DNA from 2 places in the Gordonia sp. NB41Y genome. Region 2 is predicted to be linked to the other one. Evidence: riboswitches for the same ligand, from Rfam matches in the RefSeq annotation. Region 2 holds a riboswitch; the other holds the start of a gene.

Region 1 (15,237 bases), 220 kb from region 2:
TCTCACGGATGCCCTTACGGTCGGTCCGCCGGGTGCCGCCATGGATGGTGAGCACGGCATCATCGTCGCCGAGGACATTCCGAATCTGTCGGGCGAGATAGTCGAGAGTGTCGCGGTGCTCGGTGAAGATGATCAGTTTGCGAGGCGCGCCTGTCTCATCGCGCAGGAGTGACCGGTCGGACAGCAGAGATCGGAGCTCGGCCCACTTTCGGTCGATTCCGCTGTCGCGCAGTGCTTTGGCCATGGTGATCAGTTCGTCGAGAATGGCGATCTCGACGTCGAGTTCAGCCACCGTACGTGCCGCGGTTGCGGCGTCGACGACCTGTTCCTCGATCTGTTCGAACTCGTCGGCGCTGAACTCGTCGGGGTCGTCGAACTGATCGGGCCGAGGAAGACCGGCCCGCTCCTTGACTGCCGTCACACGGCCGGCGGCCATGTCGGTACGTTTGGTGGCGAGGCGTTGCCTGCGGCGTTCCAGGCTGCGGAGAATGGCGTGAGTGCTCGACGCCAGACGGCGCTGAAGTACCGTGAGTGCGAATCCCACCGTGCGTCGCTGTGGTGAATCACCTTGCTGGTCCGCACGATTCATCTCCTCGCGGACATAGCGGGTCACCGCCTCGTAGAGCTCGTGCTCGCCGGGGGACAGGGCGTACGGCACGGTCTCGGCGATTCGTTCAGGGAACAGCGGTCGGCCTTCGAAGGTGAGTAGCTCCTCCTTGACCATCCGCCGCATGAGCCCCGCGGTGTCCGTGCTGTGTGATGTGCCGTGGGACTGCCCCTCGAATCGATCGGGGTCCAGTAGGGACAGGAACGCCTGGAAGTTCTCCTCGTTGCCGGAGTGAGGTGTTGCGGTCATCAGCAGCAGGTGTCGCGTGATCGAGCCGAGTAGCTGTCCGAGATTGAACCGCTTGGTCTTTCGGAGTTCGTTTCCCCACCAGCTCGCCGACATCCGGTGCGCCTCGTCGACGATGATGAGATCCCACTCGCTCTGGGCGAGTTGCTCGAGGAGATCGTCATCGCGGGCGAGCTGGTCCATTCGAGCGATCAAGAGCGGATGGGCAGCGAAGGCGTCTCCACCGACCGTCGTCTCGATGAGCTCTCGGGTCAGCAGGGTGGCGGTAACGCCGAATTTGGTGTCGAGTTCGTCCTGCCATTGATCGACGAGACCGCCGGGCGCGACGATCAGCATACGTTCCAGATCTCCACGCAGCATCAGTTCTTTGGCGTAAAGCCCTGCCATCACTGTCTTTCCGGCGCCGGGATCGTCGGCCAGGAGGAAGCGTAGCGGAGTGCGGGGGAGTAACTCGCCATAGACGGCGCGGAGCTGGTGGGGCAACGGAGAGATGTCACTGGTGGTGACTGCGAGCATCGGGTCGTAGACGCCGGCCATGCGAATCCGCAGTGCCTCGGCGGAGAGCTTGAACTGAGCAGGATCGGCGGTGAACGACCACGGCCGGGAATCGTCGGCGACAACGGACATGCCCGCGAGATCGTCCGCGAACACCATCTCTTCGCCCAATGAGCCATCGACGCGCCGAATGACGAGTGATGCAGCGGTCTCCCCGTGGTGTGTTGCGGACATGATCTCGACGGGCCCATGCCACCGACCTCGCACGCGGACACCCGCGACCAGCTCGTGCATCTCCACGATCCTCATCCCTTCTGGCACACATCATGTTGTGCAGACAATACGTTGTGCGTCCGACAGATTGGGTGAGTGCCTGCTCGAGAACGTGGATCCCTGGAATGGGACACCTACGGTGACTCGTTCGGGCATCGTCTCGCCTATGTCCGTGGACTACGCGGACTATCCCAGGAGGCCCTCGCCCAGCGGTGCGGAATGCACCGCAATCAGATCTCGAATCTCGAGCGCAACACCAGCAATCGCGATCCGTTCATCGCCGATCCGCAACTGTCGACGGTGTACCGCCTGGCGTACGCGCTCGAGGTGGCCCCGCGTCTGCTGATTCCGGACGGGGACGTCCTGGTCAAGCGTCGATCACCTGAACAGTCGACTCGCGCAGCCTATTCACGGGTTGAAGCCGAACTCGAACGGCTCCTCGGCGCGCTGGACGACGACAGCCATTGAGAGGTGCGTTCCGGCTCGGATTCCGAGGCCAGAACGCAACCACTCAGGCAGCGGAAACGACGAACGCCGCCACCCAAGCGGGTGGCGGCGTTCGTCGTCTGTCCGATCAGCTGTGGTACGGCTCCGCCTTGACCAGGGTCACCTTGATGGTGGCGCCGCTGGGCACGGTGTACTCGCGCGTCTCGCCGATCTTGGTGTCGATCAAAGCCGCGCCGAGCGGGGAACTCGGTGAGTAGGTCTCGAGCGAACCGCCCTGCGCGCCGCCCTCTTCACGGGTGGCGATCAGGAAGGTCTCGGTGTCCGACTCGTCGCCGTCGTAGTAGACGGTCACGACGGAGCCGGGCAGAGCGACGCCCGACTGGGTCGGGGCCTCGCCCACCTTGGCGTTGTTCAGCAGTTCCTGCAGCTGGCGGATTCGCGCCTCCTGCTGGCCCTGCTCCTCGCGTGCAGCGTGGTATCCGCCGTTCTCCTTGAGGTCGCCCTCTTCGCGACGCTCGTTGATCTCGGCAGCAATGACCGGACGATTGGCGATCAATGAGTCCAACTCGACCTTGAGGCGGTCGTGCGACTCCTGTGTCAGCCAGGTCACCTGGGTGTCGGTCATCGGTCACTCCTTTGTGTCGTCCGCGGCCCGGCGAGCGGTTCGCCGTGACATGTGGACTGCTCTAAATGCAGCAACACGACCCCTCGCGGAGCCGTGTATCTGTACAGGGTAGCAGCGAATGTGGATGAGGGCGAATTCACACGTCGTCGGACTGGGCTTTTTCCAGGGCGATGGCGTATGTGGGCTCGGCGCGCTTGAGCCAGCCGACGACGAGATAGGTGATCGGCATGACGATCACCTCGACGAGGGTCTTCCAGACGAATCCGACGACGGTGTAGTTGATGAAGTCACCCCAGGTGGAGATGCCCAGGGCACTCGCGGCGACCGAGCAGAACACCAGGGTGTCGGCGAACTCGCCGACCACCGTGGATCCGATGAGTCGCGCCCACAGGCGCTTCTCGCCCGCCCGCTCCTTCATCTTGACCAGCACGAACGAGTTGAGGAACTCGCCGGCCAGGTATCCCAGGAGCCCGGCGAGCAGGAACTGCGGGACCACCCCCGCCACCGTCTCGAAGGAGCTCTGACCCTCGTAGAAGGGGGCTGCGGGCAGGTGGATGGTGAGCCAGAAACACGCCGAGGCGATCAGCAGGACGACGAAACCGGCCAGGATCGTCCGGCGCATGGCACGGAAGCCGTACACCTCGCTGATCACGTCACCGAGTACATAGGCCAGAGGGAAGAGGAAGAATGCGCCGTCGGTGACCAGACCGTCCATCTGGATGGGGCCGACATCGATGTGCAACCACTGGTCGAACAGCAGGACGCCCTTGGTGCCGGTGACGTTGCTGATCAGCATCACGCCGACGAAGATCGCCGTGAGCATCGGCAGGTAGGGGCTCGAGATCGAGGCGAATACGGCGCGCGGTTTGCGTTCTTCGGTGACTGTCACTGTGCTCGGATCACTCTTGTGCCGGTCACCGGGTCTGTTCGGTCAGGTACGCCGGGACGTCGGTGGTGCAGCCGAAGACCTCACCGATCACCGGGGGCTTGGACGTGCTGACGTTCACACGATGCCCTTCCTGCGCGACCCCCGGGGCGATCAGCACCTCACGACGGCCCGTCTCGTCACCGTCGATCGACCGGGCGCGCACCACACAGGACGCCGGCTGCGTCGGATCGGCACGGTTGACGGTGAACTGCACCGCCACGGTCGACGGGTCGAGGATCTCGTAACCGGTGGCCTGACCGGAGACATCCGGGTCGGCGAACTTCTGGTAGCTGATGAGGGCCAACACCACACCGGTGATGACGACGAGAGCGGACAATCCGAGGAACCAGTAGCGCTTGCTGCGCGCCGATTGTTCGACGGGGTAGGTCGCCCGCGGACCGCTCTGCGGGCGATCGTGCAGGTCGGGGCCTTGTGGTGTGCCCCCGTCTGAACTGTTCACTCGTCAATACCTACCATGAGATGAGTACCGATCCGAAGGCGAGGAACTGTGAGCGACACCCAGACCGCCGAACCCGGACCGTCGACCGCGTCGACATCCGGCTCCCCGAGCGAGCTCAGGGCAGCCGGCGGGTTGCGTCTGATGGCCGTGCATGCCCATCCCGATGACGAGTCGAGCAAGGGTGCGGCCACGTCCGCCAAGTATGCCGCCGAGGGCAACGAGGTGTTGATCGTCACCCTGACCGGGGGTGAGCGGGGCGACATCCTCAACCCGGCGATGGACCGTCCGGGCATCAAAGAACGCATCCACGAGGTGCGCAAGGAGGAGATGGCGGCCGCGGCCGCCGCACTCGGCGTGCAGCAGACGTGGCTGGGCTACGTCGACTCCGGCCTGCCCGAGGGCGACCCCCGTCCGCCGCTGCCGGAGGGATCGTTCGCGACGCTTCCGCTGGAAGGGCCCACCGAGGCCCTGGTCAAGGTGGTGCGGGAGTTCCGTCCGCACGTGATGATCACCTACGACGAGCACGGCGGTTACCCGCATCCCGATCACATCCGCTGCCACGAGGTGTCGGTGGCGGCCTACGAGGCCGCCGGAGATCCGGAGGCGTTCCCCGACGCGGGGGAGCCGTGGACGATCTCGAAGCTCTACTACACGCATGGCTTCATCCGGGACCGGATGGTGCTGTTCTCCGACGAGTTCGAGCGGCACGGGCAGGAGAGTCCGTTCAAGGAATGGCTCAGCCGCTGGGACTCCAACCGTGGGGACCTGATGGCCCGCGTGACCACCCAGGTCGAATGCGGCAAGTACTTCCCGCAGCGCGACGACGCCCTCCGGGCGCACGCAACCCAGATCGACCCCAACGGAATCTTCTTCGCGGTACCCCTGGAATGGCAGCAGCGGTTGTGGCCGACCGAGGAATTCGAACTCGCACAGACGCGGGTGACCACCTCGATCCCGGAGAACGATCTGTTCGCCGGCGTCGACGCAGCAAGTGAGGCGCAGCCATGACCACCGCTCTGTACACCACGATCCTCGCCGCACAGCAGGAACCGCAGGGCCCCGAGTTCGGCAAGGCGTCCCCGCTGGGACTGCTCGTGATCATCGTGCTGCTGATCTGCACCGCGCTGCTCATCTGGTCGATGAACCGTCAGCTCAAGAAGCTGCCGAAGAACTTCGACACCGATCATCCCGAGGCCGATCAGGCCTTCGACGAGGGCACCGACACCGTGACACCCGACGCGTCCGACCCGAGTTCGGCCGCCGCCGACGGCACCGCAGCGGCCAAGAAGTCCGCGGGAACCTGAGCGCCGACACCACCGGAGGGCCGATGCGCAACGAACTGGGCGGATCGACGAGCCCCTATCTCCGTCAGCACGCCGACAACCCCGTCGCCTGGCGCGAATGGGGTGAGGCCGCCCTCGCCGAGGCGCGCCACCGTGACGTCCCGGTCCTGCTGTCGGTGGGATACGCGGCGTGCCACTGGTGTCATGTGATGGCGCACGAGTCGTTCGAGGACGACGCCACCGCCGCACAGATGAACCGGGACTTCGTGTGCGTCAAGGTCGACCGCGAGGAACGGCCCGACATCGATGCGATCTACATGAACGCGACCGTGGCGATGACCGGTCAGGGCGGCTGGCCGATGACCTGCTTCCTCACCCCGGGCGGTGAACCGTTCTACTGCGGCACCTACTACCCGGACGCACCGCGGGGCGGGATGCCGTCGTTCCGGCAGGTGCTGTCGGCGGTCACCACCGCATGGACCGAGCGGCGCGAGGAACTGGAGAACGTCGGCGCCAAGGTCCGCGACCACCTGCACGCCAACGCCGCGCCGCTGCCGGGCGGGGCACTCGAGGTCGACGACCGGTTGGCGGCACACGCGGTGAGCACGGTCCTCGGCGAGGAGGACCGGGAGAACGGCGGATTCGGCGGGGCACCCAAGTTCCCGCCGTCGGCGCTGCTCGAGGGGCTGCTGCGGCACACCGAACGCACCGGCCTGCCCGACGCCGCCGCGGCCGCGGTGCGCGCCTGCGACGCGATGGCACGCGGCGGCATCTACGACCAGCTGGCCGGGGGCTTCGCGCGGTACACCGTCGACTCCGCCTGGGTGGTGCCGCATTTCGAGAAGATGCTCTACGACAATGCGCAACTGCTCCGGGTGTACGCACATCTGGCCCGCCGCACCGGTGAACCGCTCGCCCTCCGCGTCACCGAGGAGGTCATCGAGTTCCTGAAACGCGATCTGCTCGTCGACGGCGGATTCGCCTCGGCCCTCGACGCCGATGCCGACGGGGTGGAGGGATCGACCTATGTGTGGACCCCGACGCAGCTGACCGAGGTACTCGGCCTCGACGACGGCGCCTGGGCGGCAGAGGTGTTCGGGGTCACCGCCGCGGGGACCTTCGAGCACGGCAGCTCGACGCTGCAACTGCGGTTCGACGCCGACGACCCGGACCGGTTCGCCGATGTCCGCCGCCGGCTGCTCGCCGCACGCGCCGACCGGGTCCAGCCCGCGCGTGACGACAAGGTGGTCACCGGCTGGAATGCGCTCGCGGTGACCGCGCTCGTGGAGGCGGGGACGGGACTGCGCCGCGCCGAGTGGGTCGCCCTGGGCGCCGGCGTCGCCGACGCACTGCTGGCGCGCCACATCGTCGACGGCACCCTGCGCCGGTCGTCGCTGGGCGGTGTGGTGGGGCGTCCGGCCGCGGCCCTCGACGATCATGCGGCGCTGTGCACCGCCCTGTTCACCCTGTACCAGGCGACCGGCGAGAAACGGTGGGCCGACGCGGCTCTCACCCTCCTCGACACCGCGATCGACACCTTCGGCGATCCCGGTGAGGAGGGCAGCTGGTTCGACGCACCCGCCGGTGACCTGATCGCCCGGCCGCGCGACCCGATCGACGGCGCCACCCCGGCCGGCGCGTCGTTGCTGGCCGAGGCGCTGCTCCTGGCGTCGACCCTGGCCACACCCGACCGCGCCGCCCGGTACACCGGACTGCTCGATGCGACGTTGTCCCGGGGTGCGGTGCTGCAGGCCAAGGTCGCACGATCGGCCGGGCACTGGCTGGCCGTGACCCAGGCGCGCCTGTCCGGGCCGATACAGCTGGCGGTGGCGCAGGACGGGGGCACCGACGGCGAGTTGGCCGCTCGGGCACGACAACTCGCCCCGGGCGGGGCGATCGTGGTGGCGGGCCGCCGGGATTCGATGTCACTGCTGACCGATCGGGGACCGGTGAACGGTGCCGACGCGGTCTATGTGTGCCGTGGCGCCGTGTGCGATCTCCCGGTCACCTCGTCCGCGGAACTTGCTGCGGCACTGGGGTTCTCACGCGATCAGGGGATCTGACGCGATCAGATCGATGCGGCCGAGGCCCAGTATCCCTCGGGGCCACGCAGTTCCGAGAGCCGTCGATCACCGTCGGGTTCGGCCAGCAGTGCCGATCCGGCCGGACGCAGGTCGACCGCGGCGCCCTGCGTGATCGGCCAGCCGAGGAACCGGCAGATGAACGAGCGGGAGAAATGACCGTGGGACACCACGATCACATCCGACTCCGGTAGCCGCGCCTCCACATGGTCGACCGCGGCGTCGACCCGCCGCGTCATGTCGGCCACCGACTCGCCACCGCGGGCGCCATGCGTCCAGATCGTCCAGCCCGGCTCGTGGTCGCGCTGGATCTCCAGACGGGTCAGACCCTCGTAGTCGCCGTAGTCCCACTCGGCGAACAGTTCACTCGTCTCGTCGACATGGAGACCCGCGAGCTCGGCGGTCCGCTGCGCGCGGCGCCGGGGCGAGGCGATCACATACGGCCGGCACAGACCGATCCGGTCGGCGAGGCCCGCCAGCGCCGCAGCGTCCTGTTCACCCCGTGGCGTCAGGTCGATGTCGGTGCGTCCGGTGTGCTGATTCGACAACGACCAGGCGGTCTGGCCGTGTCGGATCAACAGGACGCGGCGGGTGCGGTCGGCGTCGGTCATCTGTCCGAGCCTAGTCCTGCCCGGTGGACCGACGGGCCGCGATCGGCTGTGATCAGTGGCGCCCGCGCAGCACCGCGGCGAATCGGTCGACCATCCAGTCGATCTCGTCGGGTGTGATCACCAGCGGCGGGGCCAGCCGCAGGGTGGAACCGTGGGTGTCCTTGGCGAGCACCCCGGCGTCGGCGAGCGCGAGGCAGATCTGTTTGCCGGTGCCCAGTGCCGGGTCGATGTCGATTCCCGCCCACAGGCCCTTGCCGCGGACCTGTAGGACATCGGGACCGACGAGGTCGGCGAGCCGTGTGTGCAGCCGGGTGCCGAGCGACGCGGCCCGGGCCTGCCAGGTGCCGTCGGCGAGCATCCGGACGACGGTGTGCCCGACCGCCGCGGCGAGCGGATTGCCACCGAAGGTCGAGCCGTGCTGACCGGGATGCAGGACGCCGAGCACCTCGGTGTCGGCGACCACCGCCGACACCGGGAGGATACCGCCGCCGAGGGCCTTGCCGAGCGTGTAGACATCGGGGACCACACCCCAGTGTTCGCACGCGAAGGTGGTGCCGGTGCGGCCGAGCCCGGACTGGATCTCGTCGGCGATCATCAGCACCCGGTTGTCAGTGCACAGCGCCCGCACGGCGGGCAGATAGTCGTCGGGCGGGACGATGATCCCGGCCTCGCCCTGGATCGGCTCGACGAGCACCGCGACGGTGTCGTCGGTGATCGCGTCGGCCACCGCAGCCGCGTCGCCGTAGGGCACGCGGACGAATCCCGGTGTGAACGGCCCGAATCCACCGCGGGCGTCGTCGTCGTCGCTGAAGCCCACGATGGTGATCGTGCGACCGTGGAAGTTGCCGCCGGCCACGATGATCTCGGCACGCCCGTCGGGTACCCCCTTGACGTCGTAGCCCCACTTACGGGCCACCTTGAGGGCCGACTCGACGGCCTCTGCGCCGGTGTTCATCGGCAGCACCATCTCCTTGCCGCACAGCTCTGCCAGTGCGGCACAGAAGGGTTCGAGCCGATCGGAACGAAAAGCGCGACTGGTCAAGGTGACCCGATCGAGCTGGGCGCGCGCCGCGGCCACGATCTCGGGATTGCGGTGGCCGAAGTTCACCGCGGAGTAGGCGCCGAGGCAGTCGAGATACCGGCGACCGTCGACATCGGTGATCCAGGCGCCCTCGGCGGATGCCGCGGTCACCGGTAGCGGTGAGTAGTTGTGGGCCACATGGGGTTCGGCGAGATCAGGCATCATTGCCTCCGTTCGGTGGGGCACCGGCCGGTCGGGGTCGGAGGGGCGCAGCTCCAGTGTGCAGCATTTGATCCCGCCGCCACCGGCGAGCAGTTCGGACAGATCGACGCCGATCGTCTCGAATCCCGCCTCGCGCAGCCGGGCCGCCAGTCCCGGTGCGGCATCGGTCATCACGACGTTGCGCCCGTCGGAGACCAGGTTGAGCCCCAGCACCTCGGCGTCGGCGGCGGTCGCGATGATCGCGTCCGGATACAGCTGCGCCAGCAGTCGGCGGGAGGGTTCGGAGAAGGCGGGCGGGTAGTAGGCGATGGTGTTCTGGTCGAGCACACCGAGGGCGGTGTCGAGGTGATAGAACCGCGGGTCGCACAGCTCCAGGGTGATCACCGGCAGCCCGGTGATCGCGGCGACCTCGGCATGTGTGGCCGGATCGGTGCGGAACCCGGTACCGGCCAGGATGCGCTCGCCGACCACGAGGAAGTCGCCCTCGCCCTCCTGGGTGCCTGCGGTGCGGTACACCTCGCCCAGGCCTGCGGCGGTGAACCAGTCGGCGTAGTGACCGGCCTCGGCGGCCCGCTCGGGAAAGGTGAACCGTGCGGCGATCGCCCGGCCGTTCACCACGAGCCCGCCGTTGGCCGCATAGACCATGTCCGGCAGGCCCGGCTGCGGATCGACGAGGCGCACGGTGTGTCCGAGGTCGCGATAGACCCGGCACAGCTGTTCCCACTGGGCGAGCGCACGGGCGGTGTCGACCGGGACCGTCGGGTCCATCCAGGGATTGATCGCGTAGGTGACGGTGAAGTGGGTCGGCGGGGTCATCGCGAAGGTGCGATGGTGGGCGATCCGGGGAGCGGACACGGCGGAGTACGAGCTGGTCAGCGTCATAGTTCGAGCGTAGGGTCGGTATCTGACGCAATCAATCGTCACCGATTGCGTCTCTGTTGAAGATTTCGGTCGTCGTCGGCGGGTAAGGGGTGAAGTCTTGCGCGAGCTCGACGATCTCGACGAAAAGGTGCTCGTCTGCCTCACCCGCGATGCCCGCGCCACCTATGCCGACATCGGTGCGCAGGTGGGGCTGTCGGCGCCGGCGGTGAAGCGGCGGGTCGACCGACTCGTCGCCGACGGCGTGATCACCGGCTTCACCACGGTGATCGATCCGGCCGCGATGCAGTGGAACACCGAGGCCTATGTGCAGGTGTTCTGCCGGGGCAACATCTCGCCGGAAGACCTGCGGGCGTCGTGGGAACCGATCCAGGAGGTGGTGTCGGCGGCGACGATCACCGGACAGGCCGATGCCATCCTGCGACTGATGGCCCGCGATGTGCACCACCTCGAGCAGGCCCTCGAACGTATCCGGCAGGCCGGTCCGGTGGACCGGACCGAGTCGATCATCGTGCTCAGCCACCTCATCGACCGTGGTCATCCGTAGGCTCGGCGCCGGCAAACGGCCGTGACCTGTGACGACCGTGTTTCGTCGGGTCGGGTCGTCGTGTGCTAACCTCGGCGACGTGATCCACTCCGTGCGCGGCTATTGGCGCTTTATCGAGGCTCCGGGTGAGCCTGCGATGAAGCGCTGACTGCGCACACCACACAACCCGGAGCCCGAGCAGTGACCAGAACGGTCGCTGCTCTTGTCATTTCAAGGGCCTCCGATGACGACAGCGGGTGGCCGGCCGAGATGACAGGCCCCTCACACCCGCGAAAGGCACACCGTGACCACCCTCGGAGATCTGCCCCGGACATCGACGTCCACCGACACCGTCGAGAACACCTCGGACCGTCGGGTCAAGGCATTCCGCTCGATCCCGTCGCCGGATGTCATCCGCACCGAACTGCCGCTCACCGCACGCCGGGCCGTTGCCGTGCAGCGTGATCGCGACGAGATCGCCGCCATCCTGGCCGGTGCCGACGACCGCCTGCTCGTCGTCGTCGGACCGTGTTCGGTACACGATCCGGTGGCCGCCATCGACTACGCCCGCCGCCTGGCGCCGCTGGCCACCCAGTACGACGACCGCCTCAAGATCGTGATGCGGGTCTACTTCGAGAAGCCGCGCACCACCGTCGGATGGAAGGGTCTGATCAACGACCCGGGCATGGACGGGACCTACGACGTCGAGCGGGGTCTGCGCACCGCACGCTCGTTGCTGCTCGACATCATCGACCTCGGGCTGCCGGTGGGGTGTGAGTTCCTCGAGCCGACCAGCCCGCAGTACATCGCCGACGCGGTGGCATGGGGTGCGATCGGTGCCCGCACCACCGAGTCGCAGGTACACCGTCAGCTCGCCTCCGGTCTCTCGATGCCGATCGGATTCAAGAACGGCACCGACGGCAATGTCCAGGTCGCGATCGACGGTGTGAAAGCCGCTGCAGCACAGCATGTCTTCTTCGGTGTCGATGACTTCGGGCGTGGTGCACTGGTGGAGTCGGCGGGCAACACCGACTGTCACATCATCCTGCGCGGCGGCACCCCCGGCCCCAACTACGACGAGGTGTCGATCGCCGATGCGGTTGCGGCACTGGACAAGGCGGGCCTGCCCGCTCGCGTCATGATCGATGCCAGCCACGCCAACTCCGGCAAAGACCATGTGCGCCAGGCGCAGGTGGCCGCCGAGATCGCGGCATCGGTGCGCGCCACCCGCGCGGCCGGCCGCGAACCGGTCATCAGCGGTGTGATGCTGGAGAGCTTCATCGAGGCCGGGGCGCAGTCGCCGGACGCCGAGCCGCTCGTCTACGGCAAGTCGGTGACCGACAAGTGCATGGACTGGGAGGTCAGCGCCGCGGTACTGGCCGATCTGGCACGCGGCTGACACCTGCGTGCCGCCCCGGCGCCGTGGGTGCCGGAAATGTCGCGATCCGGTGGCTGATAGGCTCGCCCCGCGTCGGTCTGGCCGGGAGATGTCCCGGCCGGCCAAGAGGGAATCTGGTGAGAATCCAGAGCTGCCCCGCAGCGGTGACGGAAACGATGGTGGCCAGGGCACTGGGTCGGTGACGACCTGGGAAGCGGCCATCGGTAGGTGGCACGGAGGTGCCGGAGTCCGGAGTCCGAAGACCTGCCGACGTGACCGCGGAACACCCCCGCGGTGCACATCGACCTCGCGGGATATGGTCGGTGCGTTCACATCTGGGCGGTAGGTGGCCGCTCGGTGTCCTGACGCTCCGGTGTGCCCGCATATGACGAAGGGCGCAGGTGGGTCACGTGATCTCACAGACGTCGATGCGGCGATCGCTCGCGATCATCGGATCGTTGACGATAGCGGCTGCCGCAGTGGCATGTTCGACCGATTCCGACGGTGACGAGGCCTCCGCGGCGGCGGTCTCGATCGAGAACTGCGGCCAGACGGTGGCCGTCGAACAGGCCCCGCAGCGCGTGGTGTCGCTGAACCAGGGCTCCACCGAGATCCTGCTGTCGCTGGGTCTCGCCGATCGCATGGTGGGGACCGCGACCTGGACCGATCCGGTGAAACCCGATCTGGCACAGGCGAATGAGTCGGTCCCGCGTCTGGCCGACAACAAGCCGTCGCTGGAGACGGTGCTGGCCACCGAGCCCGACTTCGTGACCGCGTCGTTCGGCGGAACACTGGGTCCCGGCGGCGTCGGCGACCGCGACCAGTTCGAACGGCTCGGCGTGGGCACCTACCTCTCGCCGACCGACTGCGTGGGACGCGCGGCGACCAGCGTGAACGCCGACGGTGCGCGTTCGGAACCGCTGACCATGGACCTGATCTACCAGGAGATCCGCGAGCTCGCCCAGATCTTCGATGTCTCCGACCGTGGTGAGGAGCTGATCTCCTCTCTGCAGCAACGGTATTCGGCGGCGGCCATCACCGGGACCGATGACAACACCTCGCTGGTGTACTGGTTCGCCGACACCCAGACGCCGTATATGGCCGGGTGCTGCGGATCGTCGGGTGTGATCTCCGATGCCGTCGGCGCGAAGAACATCTACGCCGACACCACCGACGAGTGGCCGCAGGTGAGCTGGGAGAGCGTGGCCGACCGCAATCCCACCGCGATCGTGCTCGCCGACCTCAGCCGCCGCAGCATCGACGGCGACGCACTGGACAGCAAGATCGCCTTCCTGGAATCGAATCCGGTGACCAGCAAGATGGAGGCGGTGCAGAACAAGCGATACATCGTGGTCAACGGTGCCGACCTCAATCCGTCCATCCGTACCGTCGACGGCGTCGAGAAGGTCTCGGCCGGACTGCGCGGCTGGAACCTCGCAGGCTGAGAAGCCCACGATGACGACGACACTGGAGCGTCCGCCGGCCGGGCAGCGGGCGTCCGGCCTTGCGCGGTCGGCGATCTGGGTGATCGGGCCGATCGCATTGGTCGCCTCGATCGCGGTGTCGGTGACCATCGGCGTCGCCGACCTGTCGGTGGCCGACGTCTACCGCGTGATCCTGGCCCACCTCGGCGGCCCCGACTCCGATCTCTCGCCGGTCCGGCAGGGCATCGTGTGGGAACTGCGTGTCCCGCGGGCGCTGATGGCGGCGGTGTGCGGTGCGGGCCTGGCGATGTGCGGTGTGATCATGCAGTCGCTGCTGCGTAATCCGCTGGCCGACCCGTATGTCCTGGGCGTCTCCTCGGGCGCCTCGACCGGTGCTGTCGTGGTGGTGGTGCTCGGTGTGGGCGGCGGGGTGCTGTCGTTGTCGGCGGGTGCCTTCGCCGGTGCCATCGTCTCGTTCATCGTGGTGATGGCACTGGCGATGGGCGCCGGCGGCGGGACGTCGCGGATCGTGCTCGCCGGTGTGGCCGGCACCCAGCTGTTCTCGTCGCTCACCTCCTTCATCGTGATCTCCTCGGCCGACGCCGAGCGGACCCGCGGCATCCTGTTCTGGCTGCTGGGCTCGATGTCGGGGGTCACCTGGAACCAGGTCGCGCTGTGCGCTGTCGCCACCGGCCTCGGGTTCGCGGTGTGTCTGGTCCGTGCGGCCTCGCTCGACGCGTTCACCTTCGGGGCCGGTGCCGCGGCGACCCTGGGCGTGTCGGTGGCCCGTGAGCGGGCCCTGCTGCTGACGATCGTCGCGGTGGTGACCGCCACGCTGGTCAGCGCGGTCGGCGCGATCGGCTTCGTCGGGCTGGTGCTCCCGCACGCCACCCGGCTGATGGTCGGGATCGGGCATCGGCGGCTGCTGCCCGCCGTGGCCTTGACCGGCGGGGTCTTCATGATCTGGGTGGACGCGTTGTCGCGGACGGTGTTCGCACCCCAGGAGATCCCGGTCGGAGTGGTGACCGCGCTGATCGGTGTCCCGGTGTTCGCGGCCCTGTTGATCCGGATGCGGAGGCCCTCATGACCTTGACGGCAACAGAGATCCGGTGGAGCCGCGGCGGCCACCTCATCCTCGACGGTGTGACGCTGCAGCCGGGGCCGGGGGAGACCGTCGGAATCCTCGGCCCCAACGGGTCCGGGAAGTCCTCGCTGATCCGCGCGCTGGCCGGGGTGACGCGGCCGGATTCGGGGACGGTGCGCCTCGACGGCACCGAACTCGGTTCGCTCCGGCGCCGGGAGATCGCCCGCCGCGTGGCGGTGGTGTCGCAGCATTCGGCCACCGACACCGACATCGAGGTGGTGGACGTGGTCCGGCTGGGCCGGATTCCGCACGCGTCGATGCTCGGTGCCGATGCCGGCGGTGACGATGTGGTGGAGCGGGTGCTGGCACAGACCGGTCTGACCGACAAGGCGCACCGGATGTGGCACACCTTGTCCGGCGGTGAACGTCAGCGTGTGCAGATCGCCCGGGCGCTCGCACAGGAGCCGGCCGAGTTGCTGCTCGACGAGCCGACCAACCATCTCGACATCGCCCACCAGCTCGACGTCCTCGCGTTGGTCGCGGATCTGCCGGTGACCAGCTACGTCGCCCTGCACGACCTCAACCTGGCGGCACGGTACTGCGACCGGCTGCTGGTGATGCGGTCCGGTCGGGTGGTGTCGTTCGGT
Region 2 (15,237 bases):
CGGTGCGCCGGCTCCTGACGCGGGTCGGGATCGCCGTCGCCGACCTCTGGCAACCCGGCTCCTGATCACCGGTGGTCCCGATCACCGCCACGATCTGATCCGCCGGCACCGGTTCTCCGGTGCCGGCGGTGTCGTGTCCCGGCCGGGGTCAGGTCTGCGCCGTCCCGGCCGGGGTCAGGTCTGGGCCGTCCCGGCCGGTGTCGTGTCCCAGAGGGTCTCGGTCGTTCCGGCCGTCAGCCGAACACCTCGGGCCAGTACTTGGTGAAGCAGTTCACCGGCTGGCCCTGTCCGAGCGATGGTCCGAAGAAGCCGAGGGAGATCGCGCCGATCCGCTGTGTGGCGGTGCCGTGGCCCTGGCCGGGGGCCGGGTCGGCGATCTTCTGCAGCAATGCGACGGCCTGGGTGATGTCGGCGATCGACAGCTGGTGGCGCTTGAGCACGGTGGCCGCCCAGTTGCCGGCCAGGCAGTCGGCGATCAGCTCGGCGTTCTCCCCGCGCGGCTCCGACCGCGGACCCAGCCCGCCGGCCTGTGCGATGCGGTCGACCACGGCGTGCCCGTACTCGTGTGCCACGACCGTCGCCGCGGTGAACTCGCCCTGGAACCCACCGATCTGATCGAGCGGGCCCTGGACCAGGAAGGTGCCGGTCCAGATCCCGACGAAGGTCTCCACCGGCAGGATCACCGATCCCTCGACCCGTTGCCCGGAGCCGTCGGCGGCCACGTCCACCGGGCAGAAGAAGGCATTCGGGGTGTCGGACTCGACCACCGTGTCCCGGTCGTCGGTGTCGGTGCACGAGGAGCGGAAGGTCTCCCCCGAGGCGACCAGTACGCGGCCGGGATCCGGGTTGCCCCAACCCAGTTCCTCGAACCACGGCCCCCAGGTGCCGTCGAGGTCGTCGAGCACCGAGCTCAGGTACGCCGGGACCTTCTGCTGCGCATTGCCGGCGGTGATCTGTCCCTGCATCAGCGACGACGTCGGCACCGGCAGTGCGGGGCAGTTCCCGGCGGTACAGTCGCCGGGGACCGAGCCGGTCGGCGCCGACGACGATCGTGTGGTGCTGCTGCGCGGGGTACTCGAGGCCGTCGACGACCCGGATGCCGAGGTCGTCGCCGTGGTGGTGGCGGGAGACCGGGTGGGGACGGCCTCGTCGTCGCCGCCGGTCGAACATGCGGCGAGCCCGATCGCCGTGACCGCGATCGCGACGACGAGTCGGAAACGGGCCGAGCCTGGACGCATCATGTGAGGAATCTAGCAACGCTTCGGGGTGCGGCCGAACAGGTTGTCACCAGTTGAATGACCGGGAGGTCGCGACACCGCAGACCGTGATGTCGCGGTTGTCCCGACCGGCTGCCGATGCCGCGAATCGCCGCACCGACCCGGTTGGCCGCCCGCCGCACCTCGCGACTGGGTAGGCTTTCTGCGGGACCGCGCAGCCCGCCGATCCCTGACCCACTGTGGGAGAGGTTGTTCAGTTGAGCGTTGAGACCGACCAGAATCCGGCCTTCGCCGATTACGCGCACCCCGAGCGGCTGGTGACGACGCAATGGCTCTCCGCGCATCTGGGCAGCAAGGGACTCAAGATCATCGAGAGCGACGAGGATGTGTTGCTCTACGACATCGGGCACATCCCGACCGCCCAGAAGGTCGACTGGCACCTGCACCTCAACGATCCCGTCACCCGCGACTACATCAACGGTGAGCAGTTCGCAGAACTGATGCGCAGCAAGGGAATCGAGCGGGACGACACCATCGTCATCTACGGCGACAAGTCCAACTGGTGGGCCGCCTACGCACTGTGGGTGTTCACCCTGTTCGGCCATGAGGACGTCCGGCTGCTCGACGGCGGACGCGACGCGTGGATGGCCGAGGACCGCGACACCTCCTTCGACGTCCCGGAGTACCCGCGGTCGGACTACCCGGTGGTCGAGCGCAACGACTCCGCGATTCGCGCCTTCGCCGCCCAGGTCCGTGAGTCCCTGGGCACCGAGCCGCTGATCGACGTGCGCTCGCCGCAGGAGTACACCGGTGAGCGCACCCACATGCCCGACTACCCGGAGGAGGGTGCACTGCGCGGCGGTCACATCCCCACCGCGGTGTCGATCCCGTGGGCCAAGGCGGCCGCACCCGACAGCCGTTTCCGCAGTCGCACCGAGCTCGACGAGATCTACGGTGGCCTCGACCCGCAGACCCCGACCATCGCCTACTGCCGGATCGGTGAGCGCTCGAGCCACACCTGGTTCGTGCTGACCCATCTGCTCGGATTCGGCAGCGTCCGCAACTACGACGGTTCGTGGACGGAGTGGGGTAACGCCGTGCGCGCACCGATCGTCGTCGGTGACGAGCCGGGTACCGCGCCCAGCTCGTCATGAGTCTGCCCCCAGCTCTCGCCGAGATCGTCGACGACTTTGCGGCCGTAGGCGATTCGGACCGCGTCACCATGCTGCTCGAGTTCGCCGGCGAGTTACCCGACCTTCCCGACGACCTTCGCACCGAGGCGATGGAACCGGTACCCGAGTGCCAGTCCCCGGTGTTTCTGTCGGTCGACGCCGACGACCCGGGGTCGGTGCGCCTGTTCTTCAGCGCACCACGGGAGGCCCCCACCACCCGGGGATTCGCCTCGATCCTGCACCAGGGTCTCGACGGCGCGTCGGCTGCGGAGATCCTGGCCGTGCCGGGCGACTTCTATCACGATCTCGGGCTGGCCGCGGCGGTCAGCCCGTTGCGACTGCGCGGGATGGCCGGGATGCTCGGCCGGATCAAGTCGCAGGTGCGCGCGCAGACCGGAGCCGGCCCCGCCGGCACCGGATCGGCGACCCCGCCCGCGGGCTCCCCGACGTCGGACTGATGAAGTTCATCCAGATCCTGGAGGAGCCGATCGAGCCGGGCGGGCTCGTCGAGTGGACCCCGTTCACCCCGGGCGGCCTGGGCACCTGGAGCCCGGATCCGCGGTTGACCTCACACAATCACGAACAGCACCTGCGGGCGGCGTTCGAGTACCGTGCGCGCACGCACCGGGAGGGCGGCCGCGAGTCGTGGCTGGGCGTGTCCGTCGAGTTCGACGAGGCGCTGTCGATCCCGGCGTTGCGCGCGACGCTGAGGTTCTGGATCGACCGGCACGAGGTGCTGCGCAGTCACGTGGTGATCACCCGCGACGGCTTGCGGCGGCTGACCACCGCACCGGGGACGGTCCGGCTGAACATGGGTCGGATCGGCTGGTACGCCGAGCCCGGACCGCTCGTCGAGCAGCTGGCCGGTTCCTTCGACCGCGCCACCGCCCCGATGCACTGGCCCGCCTACCTGTTCGCGACGATCGGCCGTGAGTCGTCGTTCACGCTGATCTTCACCGCCGACCATTCCCTGCTCGACGGGTACTCGCTGATCATGGCCCAGCACGAGCTCACCACGATCTACCGGGCGATGCGCGACCATCGGTCGGTGGACCTTCCCGAGGTGGGCAGTTACGTCGACTTCAGTGCCGCCGAGCGACGCCAGGCCGACCAGGACGGCGCCGACCACCCGGCGGTGAGCACCTGGAGCAGATTCCTGCAGGCCGGCAGCGGCGACATGCCCGCCCTGCTATCGGCGTCGGCCGACACCACCACCGTCCCCGGCCCGGCCGCCGGCGGTGAACGGCCCCAGGAGTCGCGGTCGGGGGTCATCACCGACGACGACACCGCGAACCGGTTCGCCGCGGTCTGCGCCGAGGCCGGCGGATCGCTCACCGCCGGGGTCCTCGCCGCGTTCGCGATGGTGCACCACGACATCACCGACGACCCCGAGTTCCGGTGCGTGCTGCCCCGGCACACACGCAACGACGCGCGCTGGCTGGCCGCGCTCGGCTGGTTCGTCGCCGTCGCACCGTTCTGTCTCGACATGTCCGATTCGCCCACCTTCGACCAGACGGTGGCGCGGTCGACCGCGGAGTTGAAGCATTCCCGACAGGGGGCATCACTGCCGTATCTGCGGGTGGCCGAGCTGATCGGCCACAGCGGGCATCCACGATTCGTGATCTCGTTCATCGACACCCGCTATGCCCCGGGTGCGGCCGCCGCCGACGCCGGCCGGGCGAAGGTGCTGCGCAGCCACTCCTACTCCCCCGACGAGGTCTACATCTGGATCACCCGCACCCCGTCGGGCCTGCGGTATTCCACCCGCTTCCCGCACCACGCCGACGCGGAGCTCGTGCCCGGGTTCCTCGCCGCCTTCGCGGCCTGTGTGCGGGCCGTCGCCGATGGCAGCACATTCAACTCGCGGATGTGACCCACACCTCCACCGATCGTTTGCTCGGTGGGTTAGGGTGAATGCCGGTGTGTGCGCCGCCTAGACTCCAGGAGGTGCGCCACGCCGGTCGCGGACACCCTGTTGTGACCGGTGCCCAGAACCCGATTTCGGCGCCCTATCCGGACGCCGTGCCGAACCGCCCCGTGGCGCGCACGCGACGCGGCGCCCCCAAGTAAGGCCCAGGAGAACAAGTGCCCAGTCCCTCTGCCATCAGCAAGGTCCTCATCGCCAACCGTGGCGAGATCGCCGTCCGTGTGATCCGTGCCGCCCGTGACGCCGGGATCGCCAGTGTCGCGGTGTACGCCGAGCCCGACGCGAACGCGCAGTTCGTCAAGCTCGCCGACGAGGCCTTCGCGCTCGGTGGTCAGACCTCGGCGGAGTCGTACCTGGTCTTCGACAAGATCCTCGACGCCGCCAAGACCTCCGGCGCCGACGCCATCCACCCCGGCTACGGCTTCCTCTCGGAGAACGCCGACTTCGCCCAGGCCGTGATCGACGCCGGCATCACCTGGATCGGCCCGTCGCCGCAGTCGATCCGCGACCTCGGCGACAAGGTCACCGCCCGCCACATCGCCCTCAAGGCCGAGGCCCCGATGGCGCCCGGCACCAAGGACCCGGTCAAGGACGCCGACGAGGTCGTCGCCTTCGCCAAGGAGTACGGCGTGCCGGTCGCGATCAAGGCCGCCTTCGGTGGCGGTGGCCGCGGCATGAAGGTCGCCTACACCATCGAGGAGATCCCCGAGCTGTTCGAGTCGGCCACCCGTGAGGCCATCTCGGCCTTCGGCCGCGGCGAGTGCTTCGTGGAGCGCTACCTGGACAAGGCCCGCCACGTCGAGGCCCAGGTGATCGCCGACCAGCACGGCAACGTCATCGTCGCCGGTACCCGCGACTGCTCGCTGCAGCGCCGCTTCCAGAAGCTGGTCGAGGAGGCCCCCGCGCCGTTCCTGACCACCGAGCAGCGCGAGCGCATCCACTCCTCAGCCAAGGCCATCTGCCGTGAGGCCGGTTACTACGGTGCCGGCACCGTGGAGTTCCTGGTCGGCAACGACGGCCTGGTCTCCTTCCTCGAGGTCAACACCCGCCTGCAGGTGGAGCACCCGGTCACCGAGGAGACCTCCGGCATCGACCTCGTGCGCCAGCAGTTCCGCATCGCCCAGGGCGAGAAGCTCGAGATCTCCGAGGACCCGACCCCGCGCGGCCATTCCTTCGAGTTCCGCATCAACGGCGAGGACGCCGGCCGCAACTTCCTGCCGGCCCCGGGCCCCATCACCGTCTACCGTGAGCCGTCCGGCCCGGGTGTGCGCGTCGACTCCGGCGTGGTGGCCGGCGACGTCATCGGCGGCCAGTTCGACTCGATGCTGGCCAAGCTGATCGTCACCGGTGAGACCCGCGAGCAGGCACTCGAGCGTGCCCGCCGTGCTCTGGCCGAGTTCGAGGTCGAGGGCCTTGCCACGGTGCTGCCGTTCCACCGCCACATCGTGTCCAACCCGGCGTTCATGGGTCACACCGACGAGAACGGCGTCGAGTCGTTCGACGTCTACACCAAGTGGATCGAGACCGACTGGGTCAACCCGATCGAGCCCTACACCGGTGGCGAGGCCATCGAGGACGACACCACTCCGCGACAGAACATCGTCGTCGAGGTCGGTGGCCGCCGCGTCGAGGTGTCGCTGCCGGGCGATCTGGCCCTCGGTGGCGGGGGTGCCGGCGGTGGCGCCATCCGCACCAAGCCCAAGGCCCGCACCCGCAAGAAGGGCGGCGCCGCCGCTGCGTCGGGTGACGCCGTCACCGCACCGATGCAGGGCACCGTGGTGAAGGTGGCCGTCGAGGAGGGTCAGACCGTGGCCGCCGGTGATCTGGTGGTGGTCCTGGAGGCCATGAAGATGGAGAACCCGGTCACCGCCCACAAGGACGGTGTCGTGACCGGACTGGCCGTGGAGGCCGGTGCCGCGATCACCCAGGGCACCGTGCTCCTGGAACTGAAGTGACGTTCGCCTGATCGGGTTGCCGTAGTGGAACCCATCGAGATCAACGCCGGGACGTGGTATCTGCGGGCGCTTCGCGCCGACGAGCGGATCACCGACGTCCCGGCGTTGTCGGCTCTCGGGATAGATCAGCCCGCCACGTATGTCGCTGCGGCCGAACATGATTGGCACACCGAGACCCGATTCACCTGGGCGGTGTGCATCCCCACCACCGGCGAGCTCGTCGCCGTGATCGGGGTCGACGCCGACCGCGGCCTGTGGGGTCGTTGCCGTGACGGCCACGACGAGGCACTCACCACGGCGATCGGCCCGGTCACACGGTTCGCCGACGGCGCGCTCGGACTCGGTGCCGTGGGGCCCCTCACCGACGGGCTCTGAGATCCCGATCGCCGGATCCCGATCGCCGAATGTCCGGGGTCAGTCCGGCACGTCGTGATCGACACCGGTCGCGAGATCACCGCATTCCACCACCGTGACGTCGTCACGGCCGCGCAGATAGGTCTGTGCACCGACGTCACCGGCCAGGACCGCCCGGACGCCGCACAGATGGTCCGCGCCCAGATACACCGGATGACCGGACCGACCGTCGTAGACGGCGCGGACGAGCGCGTCCCGCCGACCGCCCGCGGTGGCCACGATCCGCGCCACCACGTCGGACCCCACGTCCGGCGTGTCAACAACATGTAAAACAACCCCGTCCATCTCGGGCCGATCGGCGACGTGATCGAGTACCGCACGCACACTCGCCGAGACTCCCACAGCCCAGTCCGGGACCGTCACCGCCTGCGACTCCGGCGGCGGATCGACGAGTGCGGCCCCCATCGCGACCAGCACCTCGGCGCACCCGCCACGTCGCAGTGCATCGACCGCGATGTCGAGCCACTCTCCTTGCTGGGCAAGGATTTTCGGGATACCAAATCTTCTGCCCCCGCCGGCCGCGAGAACCGCACCGACATCCATGGCCGATCCCCTTTCCGACGGTGACGAAGACCCGGGTCCACCACGCCCACGGTAGTGCCGCCCGACGGCATCAGACCACCGAACAAGGCGTGGTTACACCACCGCAATATACGATCACGCGGTCGCGAGAACCGTTGCGCGGGTCCACTATTTAGCTGCTGATGCGGTGGTGTTCCTCATCCATCATCGCCGCATCGAACTATGTTCATCCGTCGCAGGGAGATGGCGATGTCCACCGACTCGGCCCCAGCCGCATCCGTACCAGCCAAGCGCAAGCGGGTTCATCCCGTCGACCAGGTGCCACCCCCCGGCAGACTGGTCGCGCTCGGTGCCCAGCATGTCGTCGCCTTCTACGCCGGTGCGGTCCTCGTCCCGCTGCTGATCGCGCGGGCGATCGGCCTCGACAACGAGGCCCTCACCATGCTGATCACCGCCGATCTGTTCACCTGTGGCATCGCCTCGCTGCTCCAGTCGGTCGGTATCTGGAAGATCGGCGTGCGCCTCCCACTGCTGCAGGGCATCACGTTCGCGACCCTCGCCCCGGTGATCCAGATCGCCAATCAGCACGGCGGCGGACGCGTCGGCCTGCAGACGGTGTACGGCGCGGTGATCGCGGCGGGCGTCTTCACCTTCCTGATGGCGCCGTTCTTCGCGAAGCTGATCCGCTTTCTGCCGCCGGTGGTGACCGGAACACTGATCACCATCATCGGGGTGTGCCTGATCCCGGTGGGTGCCGGGGATGCGGTGACCGATCCCAACCAGCACCTCAAGGATCCGGGCAACTGGAAATGGGTCTGCTACGCCCTGGGCACCATCCTGCTGATCGTGTTGATGCAACGGTTCTTCCGCGGCTTCATGGCCACCATCGCCATCCTGCTGGGTCTGGTGGTGGGCACCTTCGTGGCCTGGCTGTGCGGTGACGCGCACTTCTCGTCGGTCGGCGAGGCCGACTGGCTGGGCTTCACCCCGCCGTTCGCGTTCGGCTGGCCGCAGTGGGACATCGTGGCGATCGTGTCGATGATCGTGGTGCTACTGGTGGTCGCGGTGGAGTCGACCGGGTCGATCTTCGCCACCGGTGAGATCGTCGGCAAACGCATCAAGTCCGACGACGTGGCCGCGGCGGTCCGGGCCGACGGCGTCGCCACCATCATCGGCGGGTCGTTCAACTCGTTCCCCTACACCGCGTTCTCCGAGAACGTCGGCCTGGTGCGCCTGACCGGCGTGAAGAGCCGATGGGTGGTGGCCTGCGCCGGTGTCATCATGATCATCCTGGGGCTGCTGCCCAAGCTGGCCAAGGTGGTCGAGTCGATCCCCGCCCCGGTGCTCGGCGGTGCCGCCCTGATCATGTTCGCCACCGTGGCGATCGTCGGCATCCAGACCCTGACCTCGGTGGACTTCACCGATCACCGCAATCTGATCATCGCCGCCACCTCGCTCGCGGTGGCGCTCTACGTCCAGTTCTCGCAGTCGTCGGCACCGACGACGGTGATCGAGAAGGGTGCCCCGGTCGACGTCCCGGCATTGCCCGGTGTCGACCAGGCGATGCCCGACCTGATCCTGCAGATCCCGTTCTCGACCGGCATCACGATGGGTGCGATCACCGCAATCCTGTTGAACCTCTTGTTCTTCCACATCGGGAACAAGGGTCCGGCGGTGGCCGGCGGCGGCGCCATCACCCTCGACGAGGTCAACGAGATGAGCGTCGAACAGTTCCGGGAGACCTTCGGCGAGGTGGTCCAGGGGGTGGACTGGGTGCTCGACCGCGCCTTCGACCAGCGGCCCTTCGACGACGTTCACGACCTGCGCAGCGCCTTCCAGGAGGCGATGCTCACCGGCAGCGACACCGAACAGCTCGACCTGATCCGCGCCTTCCCCGATCTGGGCGCCGAGGACGAGGAGACCGGCGAACTGCAGGCCGTCGATCACAAGGGGCTCTCGCACCTCGAGGAGACCGAGCACGAGAACGTGGTGAACCTCGCCGCGGCGTATCGCGATCACTTCGGCTTCCCGCTGGTGATCTGTGCACGCGAGACCGAACGCTACGACCGGGTGCTGCGCAGCGGCTGGGCGCGGATGGACAACTCGTCGACGTCGGAGAAGTCGTTCGCGCTGATCGAGATCGCGAAGATCGCCAACTACCGGTTCGACGATCTCGTCGCCGATGCGAACCCGATCACCTCGGCCCGGTTCTCGCGTCAGCCCGAACTCTCCTAGGCTGGTCTGCGTGCGAAGAGTCGATTGGCGAGGTTTGTCCAGTTTCAACGAGCTCAGTGAGCGGCAGGCCATCAGTACCCTCTACGAATGCTGCAGTTCGTCGATCTGGGCGCTCCGCGTCGCCAGGGCACGGCCGTTCACCGACGACGACGCCCTGCTCGACTATGCGGACCTGATCCTCGCCGAACTCACCGAGAGCGATCTCGACGAGGCGTTGTCGGGACATCCGCGGATCGGTGACCGCGCCGACAATCCGTCCTCGCAGCGCGAGCAGTCGGGCGTCGTCGGCGCCGAGGCCGCGGTGCTGTCCGAGTTGAAGGAACTCAACGCGGCCTACGAAGAGCGCTTCGGCCACGTCTATCTGGTGTTCGCCAACGGTCGTCCCGCCGCGGAGCTGCTGGGCATCCTCAAGGAACGCATGCGCAACGACCCGGACACCGAGCGCCGGGTGATGCGCATGGAACTGGGCAAGATCAACCGCAGCCGCCTGACCCGGATGCTCACGCCCGCGGTCGAGTATGTTGACGACTGATCCGAGCAGAGGAGCAGCAACGCGATGACCGGTTTGTCCACCCATGTCCTGGATGCCACATCCGGTACCCCCGCCGTCGGGATGTCGGTGATCCTGCAGGACGCGGCCGGCGGCGAGCTGGCGTCGGGGGTCACCGACGCCGACGGCCGCATCGGGCAGGTGAGCACGCAGCCACTGGTCCCGGGCATCTATCACCTGGTGTTCGAGACCGGTGAATGGTTCTCCGACAACGACATCGAGGCCTTCTACCCCGAGGTCGACATCTGCTTCACCGTCGACGACGCCGATCGCCACTACCACGTGCCGGTGTTGCTGAGCCCGTTCGCCTACTCGACGTATCGGGGCAGCTGACCCCGACGGTGATCGAGCCGGCGTCCTCGGCGGCGAGCAGACTCCTCACGATGGTTGAGCGCGACGCACCCCACACGATGGTTGAGCACAACGCACCCCCCACGATGGTTGAGCAGGACGTCCTCGCGCAGCGAGGCCGACCGTCCGTCGAAACCTCTGCAGATTGCGCTGGGAGCCAACCACCCCACACGATGGTTGAGCAGGACGTCCTCGCGCAGCGAGGCCGACCGTCCGTCGAAACCTCTACAACGTCACGCCGGAAGCCGGCCAACACCGAGGTGCTCACGTTCCAACGTTGACCTGCGGAGATTTCGACACGCCTCGTCGCTCCGCTCCTCATCGGCTCAATCAGCCACAAACGATGGTCGAGCAGGACGCACCCCACACGATGGTTGAGCAGGACGTCCTCGCGCAGCGAGGCCGACCGTCCGTCGAAACCTCCCTCACCCACCGCTGGAACGCACCCTCGCTCCGCTCCTCATCGGCTCAATCAGCCACAAACGATGGTTGAGCAGGACGTCCTCGCGCTAGCGAGGCCGACCGTCCGTCGAAACCTCTGCAACGTCACGCCGGGATCCGGCCACCCACGCGTACGGGCCCGCGACGTCGGTGCCGATAGCAGAGCCGTTTGCCGTGCTGCGGTATGGCTGGCCTATGATGGGCGGCGCAGTTGGTTCGCCGGCCGGGATGTCATGGAGCCCCTACACCCGATCGTCGGCGTCGAGCCCGTGCGATGTCTCACGGCGTCGGGCGGGCGAGAGGGAATCCGGTGTGACTCCGGAACTGTCCCGCAGCGGTATGTCGAAACGACCGCCGTCACATGCACTGGGCCCCGCGCCCGGGAAGCGACGGCCAGTAGGTTCCGCGGAGTGATCCGCGCCTGTCGACGAGTCCGAAGACCTGCCTCCTGTACCGGCCGCGCCGCGGTCGGTGGCTCGTCGCCTCGTGGACTGGGTGCAGGTCGGACATGCTGACTTCGAGGTCGTCTTCTCACGTACCTCTCTGGGGCTGCCCGCCGCACCTGCAATGGCGACGACCGTCGGAAACCATTGCAGGAGTGAATGTCTCATGTCCGAGAGGACCAACTCACCCTTTACCGCGACCGTACTCGGTGCTCCCCGGATCGGTCCGCGTCGTGAACTCAAGCGTGCCATCGAGGGCTACTGGGCGGGCCGTGTGGACGCCGCCGAGCTCGAGGCGACCGCTGCCGGCCTGCGTGCCGACACCATCGCGCAGCTGTCGGCCGCCGGGCTCGATTCGATCCCGGTCAACACCTTCTCCTACTACGACCAGGTGCTCGACACCGCGGTGATGCTGGGCGCCCTGCCCGAGCGGGTCGCCGCGATCTCCGATCCGCTGGACCGGTATTTCGCCGCCGCGCGCGGTACCGCCGACGTCGCTCCGCTGGAGATGACCAAGTGGTTCGACACCAACTACCACTACCTGGTTCCGGAGATCGGTCCCGACACCACCTTCACGCTGAACCCGGAGAAGGTGCTGGCCGAGGTCGCCGAGGCGCGCACCGCCGGGGTGAACGCACGCCCCGTGGTGGTCGGGCCGATCACCTTCCTGGCGCTGTCCAAGCCGATCGGTGCGGGTTCGCCGCTGGACCGGATCAACGAGCTGCTCCCCTGCTACCTGGAGCTGCTGCGTGTGCTGGCCGAGGCGGGTGTCGAGTGGGTGCAGATCGACGAGCCCGCCCTGGTCACCGATATCGCCTCGGGTCTGCCCGCGCTGGCCGGGTCGGTGTACTCGGCGCTGGCACAGGCGTCGGCGCGTCCGAAGATCCTGGTCGCCACCTACTTCGGTGACGCCGGAGAGGCACTGCCGGCACTGGCCCGTTCCGGTGTCGACGGTGTGGCGGTGGATCTGATCGAGGGCCGCCTGGAGAGCGTCGTCGACGTCCCGGAGCTGTCGCGTCTGCATGTGGTCGCCGGTGTGGTCGACGGCCGCAACATCTGGCGCACCGATCTGGAGAAGGCTCTCGCCACCCTGGGTACCCTGCTGGGTTCGACCGGTTCGCTGGCGGTGTCGACGTCGTGCTCGACGCTGCATGTCCCCTACTCGCTGGAGCCGGAGACCGAGCTCGACGACAACCTGCGAGGCTGGCTGGCGTTCGGTGCCGAGAAGTACACCGAGGTCGCCACCCTGTCGCGGGCGCTGACCGGCGGACGTGAGGCAGAGGCCGCCGCGTTCGACGCCTGTGCTGCCGCGTTGGCCACCCGCGCCACCGATCCGCGCGTGCACGTCGACGCCGTCCGTGAGCGTCTGGCTGCGGTGAACGATGCCGACGTCACCCGTGGCGAGGCCGCCACCCGTCTGGCCGCGCAGAACGAGCGGCTGAACCTGCCGGCGTTGCCGACCACTACGATCGGCTCGTACCCGCAGACCTCGGCGATCCGTCTGGCGCGTGCGGCACTGCGCAAGGGCGAGATCGATCAGGCCGGCTACGAGCAGAAGATGCGCGACGAGATCAAGTCCGTCGTCGACCTGCAGGAGCAGATCGGCCTGGACGTCCTGGTTCACGGTGAGCCGGAGCGCAACGACATGGTGCAGTACTTCGCCGAGCAGCTCGACGGGTTCTTCGCGACCGTCAACGGCTGGGTGCAGTCGTACGGTACGCGTTGTGTGCGCCCGCCGATCCTGTTCGGCGATGTGGTGCGTCCGCGCCCGATGACCGTCGACTGGATCACCTTCGCCCAGACGCTGACGGCGAAGCCGGTCAAGGGCATGCTGACCGGTCCGGTCACCATTCTGGCGTGGTCGTTCGTCCGCAACGATCAGCCGTTGTCGGAGTCCGCCGATCAGATCGCCCTGGCGATCCGCGACGAGACGGTGGATCTGGAGAAGGCCGGCGTCGGCATCATCCAGGTCGACGAGCCGGCCCTGCGCGAGCTGCTGCCGCTGCGCAACGCCGACAAGCAGGCGTACCTGGACTGGGCGGTGCGGGCGTTCCGGCTGTCGACGGCCGGTGTCGAGGATGCAACCCAGATCCACACGCATCTGTGCTACTCGGAGTTCGGTGAGGTCATCGGCGCGATCGCCGAGCTCGACGCCGACGTCACCTCGATCGAGGCGGCCCGGTCGCATATGGAGGTGCTCGACGACCTCAACAGCGTCGGGTTCGCCAACGCCGTGGGTCCGGGTGTCTACGACATCCACTCCCCGCGCGTGCCCGGCACCTCGGAGATCGAGACCTCGCTGGCCGAGGCACTCAAGGCCGTCGGCCCGCAGCGTCTCTGGGTGAACCCGGACTGTGGCCTGAAGACCAGGACCACCGATGAGGTCACCGAAGCACTGACCAACATGGTCGCCGCAGCGAAGTCGGTTCGCGCCGGCGCCTGACATCGGCGGAGGTTTCGGCTCAACCATCGGCATCAACGCCATGATTCGATGGTTGGGCCGGGACCGACCCTGAAGCTCAAGGTCCAGTGTCCGCAATCACGGCACAATTTGGTGGTTGAGCCGGGACCGAGCATCGCGAGGACCCGAGTCGAAACCCGGCGAGTCAACGCTGTCGGTGACCAACCTCGAACCTGGTGGTTGCGTTCCGAGATCGGCCGGCGGAGGTTTCGACTCGACTTGTCGCTACGCTCCGCGTCGGCTCAAACACCAACGGCGGCAACCTGTTTGACGATCACCACCTTTGGTGGTTGAGCCGGGACCGAGCGTAGCGAGGACCCGTGTCGAAACCTGGTGAGTCGGCGGTGTCGGCACCAACCTCGAAGCAAACGGCGCCCGCGCAACACTCCGCGTCAGCTCACCTATCAACGGCCGCACCATGATTTGGTGGTTGGCCGGGACCGAGCATCGCGAGGACCCGAGTCGAAACCCGGTGAGTCGACGGTGTCGGTGACCACCTCAAACCGGGTGGTTGCGTTCCGAACCCGGCCGGCGGAGGTTTCGACACGACTTGTCGCTACGCTCCGCATCGGCTCAACCATCAACGGCGGCAACCGTATTTGGTGGTTGAGCCGGGACCGAGCGTAGCGAGGACCCGTGTCGAAACCTCGTGAGTCGGCGGTGTCGGTGACCGCGGTTCATAGTCCGGCTGATTTCATCGCCGCCCGGAATGCGTGGGCGTGGGGTGTGTCTGCGGTGAACAGTCCGGGCGTGATCACGTCGAACACGTTGATTCGGTTGAGGGTGAATCCGCCACGTTCGAGTGGGGTACGGCCGTGGATTTCGGCGCGTACCTGTTCGAGGTTGGCGAAATAGTTGTGTGCCACGTCGGGTAATCGGTTGATGAGGCGTTCGGTGGGTGGGGCGCCGGGTTCGGCGTTCTGTTGCCACCAGGTGCGGCCTTCGTCGGGTCCGGACTCGATCTTTCCGGTGCTGAACTGGCCGGGTTGGTCACCGACCATTCGGTGATGGGTGGGGCACAGGGCGGCCAGTTCGATGATGTCGGTGCGGCCGCCGCGGGCGTAGTCGGTGACGGCGTGGTGGATTTCCATGTAGGCGGCCTGCCGGTCGCAGCCGGCGGCGGCGCAGTGGTGTCCGTCGGGGGCGGAGAACAGGGCCAACCGTTGACCGGGGGTGGCGATCCGTTTGGCTTGCCCGAAGTACAGGGGGACGGCGGTGTGGTTTTTGAACACCGACAGATACATCTGTGATTCGGGGAGTAGGTCGATCAGGTCGGGGATCGGGAGCAGGGTGCCGGTGGCGGTGATGGCGTGGCCGGTTTCGGCGGCGAGGTCGGCGAGGTCGGTTTTCACGATCACCTGGATGGGGAGGCCGCGGTTGGTTTTACCCAGCATTCCGTCGGCGAACACGGCGTTGAGCATGGCTTTGACTGCGTCGTGGTTGCGTTGGGCTTGGCTGCGGGTGTCTCGGGTTTCCGCGGCTGTTGTCTGGGTGAATCCCCCGGGGTTTCGTGCCGCTTCCTTTTGAGTCAGGAAGGATGAGCACATGC

Evidence for each region. Region 2 has a riboswitch for cobalamin ahead of metE (5-methyltetrahydropteroyltriglutamate--homocysteine S-methyltransferase). Riboswitches for the same ligand answer to the same signal wherever they lie in the genome.
Region 1: it holds a riboswitch for cobalamin, as region 2 does, so the genes downstream of both, Q9K23_RS05310 (ABC transporter substrate-binding protein) here and metE (5-methyltetrahydropteroyltriglutamate--homocysteine S-methyltransferase) in region 2, are expected to answer to the same signal.

What each region holds. Positions count from the first base shown of each region.
Region 1 is NZ_CP132196.1:1,237,901-1,253,137, reverse strand. It holds gene Q9K23_RS05370 (helicase-related protein) at 1-1,657, opposite strand, end outside; gene Q9K23_RS05365 (helix-turn-helix transcriptional regulator) at 1,718-2,089, shown strand; gene greA (transcription elongation factor GreA) at 2,196-2,693, opposite strand; gene Q9K23_RS05355 (queuosine precursor transporter) at 2,830-3,516, opposite strand; gene Q9K23_RS05350 (DUF4307 domain-containing protein) at 3,608-4,081, opposite strand; gene mca (mycothiol conjugate amidase Mca) at 4,223-5,089, shown strand; gene Q9K23_RS05340 (hypothetical protein) at 5,086-5,385, shown strand; gene Q9K23_RS05335 (thioredoxin domain-containing protein) at 5,409-7,427, shown strand; gene Q9K23_RS05330 (histidine phosphatase family protein) at 7,433-8,056, opposite strand; gene rocD (ornithine--oxo-acid transaminase) at 8,109-10,181, opposite strand; gene Q9K23_RS05320 (Lrp/AsnC family transcriptional regulator) at 10,279-10,725, shown strand; gene Q9K23_RS05315 (3-deoxy-7-phosphoheptulonate synthase) at 11,009-12,103, shown strand; cobalamin riboswitch at 12,160-12,369, shown strand; gene Q9K23_RS05310 (ABC transporter substrate-binding protein) at 12,511-13,527, shown strand; gene Q9K23_RS05305 (iron chelate uptake ABC transporter family permease subunit) at 13,538-14,593, shown strand; partial or broken gene Q9K23_RS05300 (ABC transporter ATP-binding protein) at 14,590-15,237, shown strand, end outside.
Region 2 is NZ_CP132196.1:1,015,961-1,031,197, forward strand. It holds gene Q9K23_RS04345 (Maf family protein) at 1-65, shown strand, start outside; gene Q9K23_RS04350 (neutral zinc metallopeptidase) at 234-1,241, opposite strand; gene Q9K23_RS04355 (sulfurtransferase) at 1,475-2,371, shown strand; gene Q9K23_RS04360 (SufE family protein) at 2,368-2,847, shown strand; gene Q9K23_RS04365 (condensation domain-containing protein) at 2,847-4,262, shown strand; gene Q9K23_RS04370 (acetyl/propionyl/methylcrotonyl-CoA carboxylase subunit alpha) at 4,475-6,271, shown strand; gene Q9K23_RS04375 (hypothetical protein) at 6,296-6,646, shown strand; gene Q9K23_RS04380 (NTP transferase domain-containing protein) at 6,686-7,228, opposite strand; gene uraD (2-oxo-4-hydroxy-4-carboxy-5-ureidoimidazoline decarboxylase) at 7,457-9,442, shown strand; gene uraD (2-oxo-4-hydroxy-4-carboxy-5-ureidoimidazoline decarboxylase) at 9,453-9,974, shown strand; gene uraH (hydroxyisourate hydrolase) at 9,999-10,325, shown strand; cobalamin riboswitch at 11,068-11,230, shown strand; gene metE (5-methyltetrahydropteroyltriglutamate--homocysteine S-methyltransferase) at 11,394-13,670, shown strand; gene Q9K23_RS04405 (HNH endonuclease signature motif containing protein) at 14,366-15,237, opposite strand, start outside; one part of gene Q9K23_RS04410 (IS3 family transposase) at 15,234-15,237, shown strand, end outside.